One region of the Selenomonas sp. KH1T6 genome, then DNA from elsewhere that is predicted to be linked to it. Evidence: riboswitches for the same ligand, from Rfam matches in the RefSeq annotation. Region 1 holds a riboswitch; each other region holds the start of a gene.

Region 1 (4,646 bases):
ATCTGGTGGGCACTATTGACCGCTGGAATGATGCCAAGCAGGCTGAGGAGCATGACCGGGTAAAGCATGGTGTCAGGCACTGAGTCATCAGAATAGAGAGAGGAGGGGGCAGAGATGAGCGAGATTCGCATAGCGGGTACGGTAGATGATTCTATCGTGGATGGGGAAGGCCTCCGTTATACTATCTTCGTCCAGGGCTGTCCCCGTCGCTGTCCCGGCTGCCACAACCCAGAAACCCAGTGTTTCGAGGGGGGCAGGGTCGTGAGCACTGACGAGCTGCTGGCAGAGATTGAAGCTAATCCCTTGCTGACGGGGGTTACCTTCAGCGGCGGCGAGCCCTTCATGCAGCCGGTACCGCTGGTGGAGATAGCCCGTGCCTGCCACGGCAGAGGGCTTGACATCTGGAGCTACACTGGCTTCACCCTGCAGGAACTCCACGCCCGTCACGATACGGCGGTGGAAGCCCTGCTCTCAGAGGTTGATGTGCTGGTGGATGGGGAGTACAGAGAGGGAGAACGAGACCTCACCCTGATGTTCCGGGGGTCCCGCAACCAGCGCATCATAGACATGAAGGCCAGTCGCAAACAGAAGAGACTGGTGCTTCTCTATCAGGAAGAAGAAAGCGAACAGAGCGCATAAAGTGGTCAAGAACGTGGAATTGACGCATCTGACCAACCCAAAAGGGGCTGCGATAACGCAGCCCCTTCCTTTTATGTTATTTTGCCTGTGATGCCATTTCCTTCATCAGCCAGTCGTGGATTGCCTTGTTATCTGCCTGTCCATCTTCTGTATTCTCATCAAGATAGGTCGCTTTGAAATAGCTGGGCAGTTCTTCATTGATGAGCTGGATCACCCAGGCGCCTTTATTCTCACCAATGCCGTAAATGGCATCCTTGTTGACACCGTAGTTCTGCCGGACATCCTTCAATATATACCTGATGGTATTCATGCCCTCTGTACTGGACAGGCGGCCAACACGCGCTTCTGAGTCCTTCGTTCCCTGAATGGTCAGCACGATTGCATACTGTTGGTTGTTCTCCAGTTCATCTGCCCAGGCAGTGACACCGTCCGTCTGCTTCAGCAAGGCCTTTTCATCTGTTTCCCCGGCCACATCATTGACTACGACAATCAGGGGGTAAGTCTTGGCAGAATCATACCAGCGCGGCAGGCAAAGCTGATAGGGAATTTTTCCTTCTGTACTTACAAAACGCTGGGAAGCAGGCAGCTTATCCTCGGACGAATCCTGACCGGGAGCTACTTTCACCCCCGTATGGGTCTCAAGGGCTTCCTGAGTAGCAGGACGGAACTCCGCATGGGCCATGGACCCAAAGCCAAAGCCGAAGCTGAATGCAGCAATGGCAACAGCAGCCACGATTTTTTTCTTTTGCATGATAATGACCTCCTTAGTCTTTTCCTTTGATTTATTTGCTTACATAACTACGCATTTCTTCGGGCATCTCTTCCCACTTGATTTCGTTCACCGGAATCCCTTTGGAAAGCCCCCAGGCGGCAGCAATGCCTGCTGCCTCGCCCATGCTCATGCAGGTGGGCTGGATGCGGAAGGAAGCCTGGGCAGCGAAGCTGCCGCTGGCACAGCGCCCCACCACCAGCAGGTTGGAGATTTCGTTGGTCACCAAGGCACGGTAGGGGATTTCGTAATACTGTCCCTTTTCCAGCTTCTTGAAGAGATCCAACTTCACATCGTGAATGTCGATGGGGTACGCTGTGCGGCAGACAGCATCGGGAAAATGGTGCGCCTCAAGGATATTTACGCCGGCCTCTTCGCACATTTCATCTTAGACGTAAGCAAGATATTCTGGCACAGCTTCCACTCTTGCGGCATCATCTTTGAGGCCGAGCACTGTCCCAGCTGCGGCCAGGCCATCATCTTCATAAAACTGCGCCTGGATATAGGGATTGCAAATGATTTATCCATAAACAAACCTCCATCATATCGCACTCATACAGAGGTTCTATTCTATCCGCATGCCTGTTTTTCCTGCTTTTCCTCATGTATATCATGCAGCCGGGCCGAGAAAAGGCAAGAGGAAAGGGACTTCAGAAATGGAGCAGGGAATATTGACAAAAATTATAAATGATAATAATATTTAAATAGCAACTTAATATGGTTGGGAACAGGTGTACTTAGGTACTTAATAGGGAATCCGGTGTGGGGCGTGTTGATTAATTCGCTCAGCCCATCTTCACGGGTCTTGACTGTCCCTGCTTCGTTGACAAATCCTCGACATAGCGCCGCTATGCCTCCGGTTTGTCGCCTTGCAATGGACAGCCAATCCCCGCAAATCTGGGCAAAGCTCATTTAATCAACACGCCCTAAGCCGGAGCGGTCCCGCCACTGTAGGGTGGAGTCCTGCACATGAATGTCACTGGGGTAGATATGCTTACCTTGGGAAGGCGTGCAGGGCCATGAAGCCGAGCCAGGAGAACTGCCTGTTCTGTCATCACCGTATAAGAGAGCCGAAGCATCGTGCCTGGTTCCCTTATGTGCCTGCGAGCGATGGGTAGGGGATTGGGCTTAGGGCTTTTTTGCTGTGGCCATTTTTAGGCAATCCGTCTGCGCGCTTGCAGGTGGGTTGCCTTTTCTGTTGGGTTTCACAAATCACACAAGGAGGCTGCAGTATGAGCAACGAGCTGGAAAAAAGCGGCGAGCTCGACCTTCAGGCTATCCTGAAAAAGGCCGAGCAGCAGACGGACTTTCCCGATGTGCCACTGGATGAATTCACTCCTCCCACCTATGAGGAGTGGAAGGAGGCCTGCATCACTCTCTTGAAGGGTGCACCCTTTGAGAAGAAAATGTATACCAAGACCTATGAGGGCATTACCTTCGACCCCATGTACTTCCGCAAGGATACGGAAGATATCCTGCCCAAGGGGGAGTTCCCCGGCATGGGGGATTATCTCAGGGGGGCACAGCCCAGCGGCTATGTTGGGAGGCCCTGGGGCATTGCCCAGTCCTGCGATGAGACCAGCCCCAAGGAAAACAATGAGCTGCTGCGCCATGAGCAGGAGAAGGGTTCCACGGTCTACAATATCCGCCTGGACAAGGCCACCCTGGCTGCCAGGGATGTGAGAAAGGCGGAGACCCCCGGTGATGAGGGCGTGTCCCTGACCACCCTTGATGATGTGCATACCCTGCTGGAGGGGCTGAAGCTGGACAAGTACCCCCTCTATATCTATGCCGGGGCTACGGCTCTGCCTATGCTGGCTCTGGCAGTTGGGGCCTTGAAGTCCTCTGGTACAGACTTGAAGCAGCTCAAGGGCTTTGTGGGAGCAAATCCCCTGGGGGCTTTGGTTGAAGAAGGGGAACTGCCTGCTTCTTTGGACAAGCTCTATGATGAGATGGCGGAAGCCGCCAAGTGGGCTAAGGAAAACGCGCCGGGCCTTGCCACGGTCTTTGTCCGCAGTGATGTATTCAGCCGGGGCGGTGCCAATGATGTGCAGGAGGCTGCCTATGCCCTTGCCATGGCGGTGGCTTATCTGCGGGCGCTGATGGACAGAGGGCTGACTATCGACGAGGCGGCGAAGCAGATTGTCTTCGGCTTCTCCATGGGGGCCAATTTCTTCCTGCAGATTGCCAAGCTCAGGGCCCTGCGTCCCCTCTGGGCGCAGATTGTTGAAGCCTTTGGCGGCAGCCAGGAGGCAAGGCGCATGCACATTCATGCCAAGCCCGCCCTGTTCTTCAAGACTGTCTATGACCCCTACGTCAATATGCTTCGCAATACCACGGAAATCTTCTCAGGGGTAGTAGGAGGCATTGATTCCTTCGAGAGCAGCCCCTTTGACGAGCCTATCCGCAAGGGTGACGAGTTCTCCCGTCGCATTGCCCGCAATGTGCAGATCATCCTGCAGGAGGAATTCGGCCTCTTGCAGCCCATTGACCCTGCCGGCGGTTCCTGGGCGGTGGAGACACTTACCAAGCAGATGAAAGAAAAAATCTGGGAGGAATTCCAGAAGATAGAGGCCAAGGGCGGTATCCTGAAGGCTCTGCAGGAGGGCTATCCCCAGGAGGAGATTGCCAGCGTCCTGAGCGCCCGTTTCAAGGCAGCCGAGACCCGCAAGGACCGTATCGTAGGCAACAATATGTATCCCAACATGACGGAGACTTTGCTTGACCCGCGTCCCGAAGATGTGGAAGAAATCAAGCAACAGCGCAAGGCTGAGGTGGAAAGCTATCTGGCCGATATTGATGAGCAGTTCAAAGAAGAAAAGCTGGCTGAGCTTTCCTCTGCCAAGGCTGGAGTGACGGAAGCTGCCATAGCTGCTGCCTGCGCCGGCGCCACCATTGAGGAACTGGCAGAAGCCCTCCATGGCGGGGCCAAGGGTGAGGAACAGGTGAAAGCCATCGAGCCCCACCGCTGGAGCGAGCGCTTTGAGGCTTTGCGGAAGCTGACGGAGGGTTTCAAGGCTGAGCATGATGATAATGTGAAGATCTTCTTGGCCAATATGGGCCCCATCCCCCAGCACAAGGCCAGGGCTGACTTCACCACGGGGTTCCTGCAGGTGGGCGCCTTTGAGGTGCTGGGCAACAACGGCTTCCAGACTGTGGAGGAAGCGGCCCAGGCTGCCAAGGAGTCCGGGGCAGACGCCGTGGTCATCTGCTCTACCGATGCCACCTATCCCGAGAT
Region 2 (4,646 bases), on a different contig from region 1:
GAGCTTAGCTGCCCTTTCGGGATTGTAGGCGTTGGGGTCAGTGAGCTGGTCAAAGCCGTAATCCATGGAAGGAGGCACAGGAGCCTTGCCCGGCAGGAAAGTGTCCTTCAGGAGCACCTTGTTGTAGGTTTCCCTGTCGCAGCCGGCAATGAGAGCGGCGCGCACCTTGTCGTCCTTCAGGATGCCCTTCTGGTTCAGGCGGGCCAGCACCACCCGCAGGGAAGAAATCTCGTCCACGAAGAACTTATCATTGCCACGGAAGGTGTCCATGTCACCTGCGGCGATGTTCACAGCCATATCCACCTCGCCGGACTGGAGAGCCATGGCCCGGGTGTTGGGGTCATCAATGGAGGGAATCTCCACCGTCTCAAAGGGTACTTCCCCATCCCAGTAGGAGGGGTTCTTCTTCATGACAGCCTTTTCCTTCACGAAGGATTCCACCATGTAGGGACCGGTGCAGATGGGGCCTTCCTTGGCAAAGTCGCGATTTGCCTCGGCCTTGGTGTCCACAATGATGAAAAGGGGGTCCGCCAGGAAGCCCGGCATATTGGGCATGGGCTTTTCCGTCACGATGGTGAGGGTCTGCCCCTCAGCCTTGATTTCCTTGTACTTGAAGAAAGTAGCGGCACGGTTGTTCTTGGCGAAGGCACGCTCGATGGAAGCCTTCACAGCCTCAGCCGTAAGCTCGTCGCCATTGGAGAACTTCACGCCCTCACGGATCTTGAAAGTCCAGGTGAGATGGTCGTCGCTGATGTTCCAGCTCTCGGCCAGCCAGGGCTGCACGTTCATCTTCTCGTCAAACTTGGTAAGGCACTCACCCAGGCCGTAGCGCATGACCACCCAGCCAAAGTAATTCTGGGTAGGCTCAAGAGTGTCGGCGAAGTTGGTGACACCCACCTTCAGCACACCCTGCTGGGCGCTCCCCCCTTTGTCTGCCCCGCAGCCAGCCAGGGCAGCCGTCAGAGCTGCACCGCACAGGCCCAGAGCCACAGCTTTCCAAACTTTCTTCATGTTGAACTTCATTGCACGCATTCCCCTTTTCTAAAAAATAAGAGAGACAACATATCTATTCCTGCCGCGGGTCAAGGACATCCCTCAGGCTGTCCCCCCACAGATTGAATATCGCCACTACGCTGAAGATAGCCAATCCCGGATAGAGCATGAGCCAGGGAGCCGACTGGATATACTGGCGCCCCTCGTTCAGCATCAGCCCCCACTCCGGGGTGGGTGGCTGGGCACCGAAACCCAGGAAGGACAGACCTGCAATCTCCATCATCATAGTGCCGATGTCCATGGCTCCCGTGATGACCACCATGGGCAGCACATTGGGCAACACATGGCGCCAGAGGATAGCCCCGGTGCGGGCCCCCTGGATCCTGGCTGCCTGGATGAAATCCTGATTGCGCAGGCGCAGCACCAGGCTCCTCACCAGCCGGGCGTACTTGGCCCAGCTCACCACCAGCAGGGCCAGGATGGTATTCACCACGCTGCCCCCCAGGATGCCTGCGATGGCAATGGCCAGCACGATGCCCGGGAAGGCCAGCATCATATCCGCCAGGCGCATGAGGATGGTTTCCAGCCAGCCCCCGAAGAACCCAGCCAGCACTCCCACCAGCGTGCCCACAGCGGCAATCAGCGCCACCAGGCACAGAGCCATGAAGAGAGAAACCTGGGTGCCGCAGAGAATGCGGGAGAAAATATCCCGGCCCAATTTATCCGTGCCCAGGATATGCTCTGCCGACGGCGTCTGCAGCACCAGTTTCATGTTTCCCTCCATGGGGTCCTGGGGAGCAAGGTAAGGGGCAAAGATGGCCAGCAGCACCACAAATACCACCAGAGCTGTATAGAAGGCGAAAAGCCTGTTCTCACGAAAAACCGCCATCAGTTCCCCTCCTTTTTCAGCCGCGGGTCAAGATAAGCATAAGAAAGATCCACCAGCGCGTTGATGCCCATGTAAACTATGGAAATCCAGAGCACGAAGCCCTCGATGAGAGGATAGTCCCGCATGGAGATGGCCCGCACCGCCATATTGCCGATGCCAGGCCAGGAGAACACCATTTCGATGACCGCCACGCCCCCCAGGAGCCAGCCAATGGACATACCCAGCAGGGTGATGAGGGGCAGGATGGCATTGGGCAAGACGTGCTTCCACAGGATAGCCTGCTCCGAAAGCCCCCTGGCCCTTGCCCCCACCACATAATCCTGCTGCAGTTCCTCCAGGAACACAGTGCGCACCTGGCGGATATACTTGGAGGACATATAGAGGGCCAGGGTCAGGGAAGGCAGCACGATGCCCTCCAAAGTCACAGCCGACTTGGCAATAGGGAACCAGCCCAGCTTCAGGCCGAAGACGTAGAGAAAGAGCAGGCCTATCCAGAAGGAAGGCATGGACACCCCGATAAAGGAAATGCCCCGCACCAGATGATCCTGCCAGCCATTCCTGTGAATCGCAGACCAAATGCCCAGCGGCAGGGAAATCAGCAGCACGAAGACGATGGTCACAGCCGCCAAAGCAAGCGTCCCTGCAAAGCCCTCCAGCAGCTTTTCTGTAACCGGTTTCTTGGCAGAGTAGGATATGCCCATGTCCCCCTGCAGCACGCCTCCTGCCCAGTTCACATACTGCACCAGGAAGGGCTTGTCCAGTCCCAGCTCCGCCCTGGTCTTGTCCAGGGTTTCCTGCGACACGATAGTGTCCCCCGCCTCCAGCAGCATGGCCGCCGGGTCCCCGGGGGCCAGATAGGTCAAGCAAAAGGTCAGGAAGCTGACACCTATGAGGGTAATCAGCATCTGCGACATCTTGCCCAAAAGTTTTTGCAAAGTTTCTCATCTCCCCATAAACATAAAAAACCTGCCCGCAAAAATGCAGACAGGTTCACCATATACTTCTCCAGCAAAATCCCCATCCCCATCGCTCGCGGGTCAAACGGTGATTGTCAATCGGGCAGTTCTCCTGGCTCCAGGTCATCACTTCCTTGCGCCTTCCCAGAAAGACTTTGCTCTTTCCAGTGACATCAATGCAATGAAGCTCGCTGTTACAGTGGCGGGACCGCTCCGGCTTTTACCGGCTTCTCTATTAAGTCGTAGGAACTATGCCATTCCTTTCGACACCCAATCCAATCTCAATATAGAATTGTTTTCAATAAAAATAGCAACAGACAAAATTTTACCACTACCTCCCCAAGCCTGTCAAGGTTCGCAGGCAGGCTGGGGACGCCTCTGCCACAGGCGCCACAGCAGGAAGGAGGCACAGGCAGCCCTGATGGACTGGTCGATGGCCAGAGCCAGCCAGGCACCAGGCAGGCCCATATCCAGCACCTGCAGGAAGAAAGCCGTGATCAGGGGACGCAGGAAGGCAATGCTTACAAAGGAATAGGCTGCCACCTGGCTGGTCCTGCCGCTGCCCCGGAGCACGCCGGCGCACACCAGGGCATGGGCCTCCGGGAAGCTCACTGCCGCCACGAAAATCATGACCAGGCTCCCTAAGGGCAGTAAGCCCACTTCATGGGAGTAGAGGCTGAAGATTTCTTCCCGCAAGCTGAAGGTCAGCACAAAAGAAACAAGGGAAAAAATCAAGCTCCATTTGAGCCCGGCCCGCAGCTGCCGCTGCCAGTAAGCCCAGTCGCCTGCCCCGTGGGCGTGGCCTGCCATGACCATATTGGCCTTGCCCAGTCCTCCGGCAAAGCAGTAATAGAAATCGCAGAAATTCATGCAGATGGCATGGACGGCATAGGCTGCCGTGCCCAGTTCTGCCACCATGCGGGTGTAGAGCACCATGCCGATGCGCTCGAACCCCTGCTCGCTGAAGACTCCGGCAAAGACGGGCAAGAATTCCCGGAAATATGACCTGTCAGGCCAAAAAGCCCGCCAGTCCCCCGGCATAGCGCTGCCCCCCAGCTGGCGGGCAGAAACTGCCAGAGTCCAGCTGGTGCCAATGACCGTACCCACAGCAGCCCCCGTCACCCCCAGCGCAGGAAAGGGGCCCAGGCCAAAGATGAACAGAGCATTGCCCACGACATTCACCAGATTGCCCTGAAGGTTGGCGTTCATCACCTCTTTGGTGTGGCCATAGCCCAGCTGCACTGCCTGCAGGACAGTGGCCAGAGTGGTTAAGAATACCCCCAGCAGAGCGATGTTCCCATAGGACAGAGCCGCTGCCAGATACTCTTCCTGGGCCCCCATCCAGCAGAGAATGCGCTCCAGCTGCCAGAAGAACAAGACATGCAATATGCCCATGAAAATAACTGCACAAAAAAGTGTCCGTGCAAGCAGCACGGGCACTTCCTGTGTATTATTCTCACCGAACTTCCTGGCAGTGAGCAGCGTCAGCACCGCCGCTATGGAGCGAACCACACAAAGCAGCATCATCCTGGGCTGGGTAAAGATACTCACCGCCGCAATAGCCGCCGTTCCCAGCATGCCTGCCATGATGATATCCACAGAACTCAGCAGCACCATAAACAGGCCCTCCAGGGCAGCAGGCATCGCTATTTTCAAATAATGTCTGTCCTCGTCCGGCATGCGCATGCTAAAACTCCTTATCATCTAATAATCAATATCAATTAGATGATAACAACCAGCCTCTGCCTGCGCAAGCCCCCCCGGGGGATATAGACAGCCTCATTCGTCAAACTGCTCAGCGACGCCTC
Region 3 (4,646 bases), on a different contig from region 1:
CATGACCCTCAGGGCATCTATCTGCTCCGTGACCTTCATGGTGGCAATCTCCGCCGTAATGGCAGCCCCCACCCGGCCTGCACATACCACACCCACCAGCACAGGGCCAAGCTCACGGCCAATGGCCATGGCTACCACGCCGCCAATGGTGCTCTGAGCGCCGAATTCGATGAACTTCGCCGCCGTCTGCAGGGTGATGACCACCCCGGTGAAAAGCAGGGTCAGGCTCACGATGGTGAGGGAGTCCACCCCCAGATGTGACATCTGGGCAATAATGGAACGCCAGCGCAGACGTCCCCTGAGCTGCCTCACAATGCTCACATAGAGAAGCACCATGGTGCCCAGCTCGGCACAGCGCTTGATGATAAACGCGCCTAGTGTCTCAAGTATCCTGGTTGCCATGCCTGGCCTCCCTCCACATTCTCACCCTTCGATTCTAGCAATTTTATCCCAAATAGTAAAGTCTTATTTACTATTCACATCTCACATATATTTCATAGCTTCCGCCTTGGCCAGCTGGTCACAGCGCTCATTGGCCTCTACCCCAACATGACCCTTTACCCAGTGGAACTCAACTTGTCTGGCGTGGAATGCCTCATCCAGAGCCAGCCAAAGTTCCTTGTTGAGCACCGGTGTCCCCTTGGAAGTTATCCAGCCCTTCTTCTTCCACCCCTCCAGCCAGTGTTTGGTGAAGCCATTCTTCATGTACTGGCTGTCGGTATAAAGGGCGATCTTTGAACCTGCCGGCACGGCAGACAAGGCCTTGATGGCCGCCGTAAGCTCCATGCGGTTGTTGGTAGTGGAAGGGTCACCACCGAAGAGCTCCTGCACATGTCCTGTAGCCTGGTTGGTCAGCACCGCCGCCCAACCCCCGGGGCCGTCAGGATTGCGCAGACAGGAACCATCTGTGTAGATGATATAGTCAGCCTCTCCCACAAAAGCGGGAGCTTCCTTCACTCCAGCAACAGGCTTTTTCCTGACAGGAGCAGCCCCCGGGCTGAAGAGGAACTGCTCCCCCAGCGGCACAGCCGCAGGTGTTTCCGCCCCCGCCAGCCAGGCCATAGCCTCCTGGGCTGTCATAAACCCTTTGAACTTAGCCCCCATAAAGCCTTTCACCTGAGCTTCGCATTCCGCCCAGGTATTGAAAAGCCCCGTCTGCCGTCCCACTTTCACCGCATAAACTTTCTTCTTGGCCATTCTCGTCTCCTTTGCAAATTTATAGCAAAGGGGACGCTCAAAGCGTCCCCTTATATATAGTCGGTAAGTAAGTGAGGGCCACAGGCATAGCATAAGCGGAACGTGTGGAATTTTACCATAAATCTTAGCGGGCACAAACCGCCGCAGGCGGTGCAGTGGGAGCTTAGATTCTATGGTAAAATTCCAAGTGAAGCGTTGCTATGCCTGTGGCCCGAACGCCCTAGCAGGTCTGCTTACTCTGCAGGCCTGATGACCTCTACGCCGCCCATATAGGGAACCAGTGCCTTCGGAATCACCACGGAGCCATCCTCCTGCTGGTAGTTCTCCAGGATAGCAGCCACCGTGCGGCCCACAGCCAGACCAGAGCCGTTCAGGGTGTGCACGAACTCAGGTTTGGACTTGGCATCCCGGCGGAACTTGATGTTGGCACGACGGGCCTGATAGTCAAGGCAGTTGGAGCAGGAAGAAATCTCCCTGTACTTGCCCTGGCTGGGGAACCACACCTCAAGGTCATAGGTCTTGGCAGAGGTGAAGCTCATGTCACCAGTGCAGAGCATCACCACATGGTACGGCAGCTCCAGGGCCTTCAGGATATCCTCGGCAGCCTCCACCATGCTCTCCAGCTCGTCCCAACTCTCCTCAGGCTTGGTGAACTTGATCATCTCCACCTTGTTGAACTGGTGCTGGCGGATGAGGCCGCGGGTATCACGGCCAGCGCTGCCGGCCTCGGCCCGGAAGCAGGCAGTGTAGCAGCTGTAGCGCTCAGGGAGCTTGCTGCCGTCCAGGATCTCATCGCGGTGATAATTGGTCATAGGCACCTCGCCAGTGGGCACCAGATAATAGTCAAGACCCTCCAGCTTGAACATATCCTCGGCAAACTTGGGCAGCTGGCCGGTACCTACCATGCTGTCCTTGTTGGCGATGTAAGGAGCCAGCATCTCCGTATAGCCATGCTTGTCAGCGTGCATATCCATCATGAAGGCAATGCAGGCACGCTCCAGACGGGCACCCAGGCCTTTGTAGAACATGAAGCGGGCGCCTGCCACCTTGGCAGCCCGGTCAGCATCCAGGATATCCAGATCCACACCAAGATCCCAGTGAGCCTTGGGCTCGAAGGAGAACTTCCTTGGCTCGCCCCACTTGCGCACCTCAGGATTTTCCGTATCGTCCTTGCCGATAGGCACATCTTCCTTGGGCATATTGGGGATATGAAGCATGATATCGCGAAGCTTCTCCTCCACATCCTTCAGGTCAGCATCAAGAGCAGAGATCTGGGCCCCCACCTCGCGCATCTCAGCCATGACCTCAGAGGCATCCTCGCCGTTCTTCTTCATCTGGCCCACCTGCTTGGAAACAGTGTTGCGGCGGGCCTTCAAAGTCTCAGTCTCCTGCAAAAGCTCACGACGCTTCTGCTCCAGTCCCTCGAACTCAGAAAGGTCCAGGCTGTTGCAACGATTCTTCAGCATGGTTTTGACTTCTTCCAGATGCTCACGCACAAATTTAATATCCAGCACGATACTCACACTCCATATTTTAATAAATCCCTGCCAGGGGATAAATAATCACATAGCTTACATTATATCAAGTTTTCCCAGGAAAGTCCAAAAAAATAGCCCCGGTTATCACTCCGGGGCAGCCGCCAAATGGGCAGCTAATAGAACTGAATGAAATGTATGAGCAACTTTCTCCCCATGGGAATTCCCACAAGGAAAAACCTTCCGACACAAGTAATGACGCCACAAAGCCCTTCTTCGGCGGGGAAGAAGGGCTCTGCCAAAAACATTCAGTTCTATGTACTGCCGGGTCTTTCCCGGCTATATCTAGCGAATGTCGCAAAGTCCCCATCCCCATCGCTCGCAGGTCAAGCGGTGACTGTTGATTAGGCAGTTCTCCTGGCTCCAGTTCATAGCATTTTCGCGCCTTCCCAAGGTTTCCCCCAGTGACATACTTTGCGAAATGCTCCCTGTTACAGTGGCGGGACCGCGCCGGCTTATACCGGCTTCCCTATTAAGTCATTGACACCCAATCCAAACATATTCTCTTTTCATTTACAGGACTAATCATATCATTCGTCAAAACCATTGTCAATCCAAAGGCAAAGATTTTCCCGCGACAAAATCCCCATAAAAGTGTATAATCTTTATTGTTCTATAATGAAAAATAGCTCACGGGCTTGAAAGGACTTTCAATATGCGAAAATATCTGAACAAGAAAAAAATAGCAGGACTGCTGACCTTCTCCCTGCTTTTCTCCTCCATTCCTGCCTGGGCTGCCGAAGACGTCACGGCAGCTTCCACAGAAACAGCTGCCCCTTCCTTCTATGACCTGAACTTCGATGCTGACAGCTACACCCGGGAAACACTTAATCTGCATGGTCAGCCCGTGGCTTTCCGCGCCTTTGAAGGCTGCCACTACACAGCTTACCCTGTTGCTGACTATAAAGAACAGCTGAACATCTACATTCCTGAAGCCTACTTCCAGAAAAAGAGCACAGGACGCTTCACCGCCAAAACCGCCCCCATCTTCATGCCCCTGGCCGCAGATGGAGCAGCAGAGGGAACTTTTGACGCCCCGGCAGATGCCAGCAACGAAAGTGGCCAGCCCAATCTCGCCCTGCTGGCCCTGGCACACGGCTATGTGGTCGCAGTCCCTGCCGCCCAGAGCCTCACTCCGCCTGCCAGCGAACGCCTGGGCAAGGCGCCCCAGCCCATCCTTTCTTACAAGGCAGCCATCCGCTACCTGCGCCGCAATCAGCGCAGCCTGCCTGCAGGGGACACCAACCGCATCGTAGTCAGCGGCGAGGGTCTCTCCGGCAGCCTGGCCCTGCAGCTGGCAGCCTCTGCCGACCAGGCCATCTATAAGCCCTACCTGTATGCGATGGGAGTTGCAGGTAAAAGCGACAGCATCTTTGCCGCCCAGGCCTACGAACCTGTGACCGGTCTCGCCAAGGACTATGCCCGCTTCGGCTGGACACTGCCAGACGGACGCCCGGACCCCAATTCGGCTGCCCGCTATGCACCTCTGCTGGACACCGAAGCCGCTCTTTCCCCTGCAGTCACTCCAGAGCAGGAGGAAACTGCAGCCATTGAAGGAAAAGCCGTCATAGAAGAAGCCGCCGAAAATCATCCGGCAGCCACCTCGCCGGGTACAGGCAAACGCCCTTCGGCTGCCAATGATAAAGTTTCCCTCAGCGGCACCAACCGCCAGCCTGTTTCCGGCAGCCATGATACCAAAGAGTACCAGGATTATCTTGCCAAACAGGCCGAATATGAGCGGATAAACGCCGAAACCCAGGAACTCATCAGCAGGTACTCCCCCAAAGGCCACACAGCCCGTTATCTGCGCCTTTGCACTTCGAAGGCAAACAGTCCGGAGTTTCAAGATCTGAAAACAGCCTTTGAAAAAAATGACACCGCCGTCACCAGCTTAGCTGAAAAAAAAGAACCCCT

What was found. Region 1 has a riboswitch for cobalamin ahead of BLW59_RS05315 (methylmalonyl-CoA mutase family protein). Riboswitches for the same ligand answer to the same signal wherever they lie in the genome.
Region 2: another riboswitch for cobalamin. It lies ahead of nikB (nickel ABC transporter permease); the one in region 1 lies ahead of BLW59_RS05315 (methylmalonyl-CoA mutase family protein).
Region 3: another riboswitch for cobalamin. It lies ahead of serS (serine--tRNA ligase); the one in region 1 lies ahead of BLW59_RS05315 (methylmalonyl-CoA mutase family protein).

What each region holds. Positions count from the first base shown of each region.
Region 1 is NZ_FNWN01000005.1:163,119-167,764, forward strand. Features, by position in the region: gene nrdD (anaerobic ribonucleoside-triphosphate reductase) at 1-83, shown strand, start outside; gene nrdG (anaerobic ribonucleoside-triphosphate reductase activating protein) at 115-639, shown strand; gene BLW59_RS05305 (hypothetical protein) at 716-1,390, opposite strand; gene BLW59_RS05310 (FAD-dependent oxidoreductase) at 1,422-1,790, opposite strand; cobalamin riboswitch at 2,121-2,470, shown strand; gene BLW59_RS05315 (methylmalonyl-CoA mutase family protein) at 2,641-4,646, shown strand, end outside.
Region 2 is NZ_FNWN01000023.1:29,579-34,224, reverse strand. Features, by position in the region: gene BLW59_RS12465 (ABC transporter substrate-binding protein) at 1-1,011, opposite strand, end outside; gene nikC (nickel transporter permease) at 1,067-1,882, opposite strand; gene nikB (nickel ABC transporter permease) at 1,882-2,796, opposite strand; cobalamin riboswitch at 2,923-3,127, opposite strand; gene BLW59_RS12450 (MATE family efflux transporter) at 3,187-4,524, opposite strand; gene BLW59_RS12445 (heavy metal translocating P-type ATPase) at 4,634-4,646, opposite strand, start outside.
Region 3 is NZ_FNWN01000006.1:87,638-92,283, forward strand. Features, by position in the region: gene BLW59_RS05880 (MlaE family ABC transporter permease) at 1-402, opposite strand, end outside; gene rnhA (ribonuclease HI) at 484-1,197, opposite strand; gene serS (serine--tRNA ligase) at 1,431-2,711, opposite strand; cobalamin riboswitch at 3,062-3,238, opposite strand; gene BLW59_RS05895 (hypothetical protein) at 3,388-4,646, shown strand, end outside.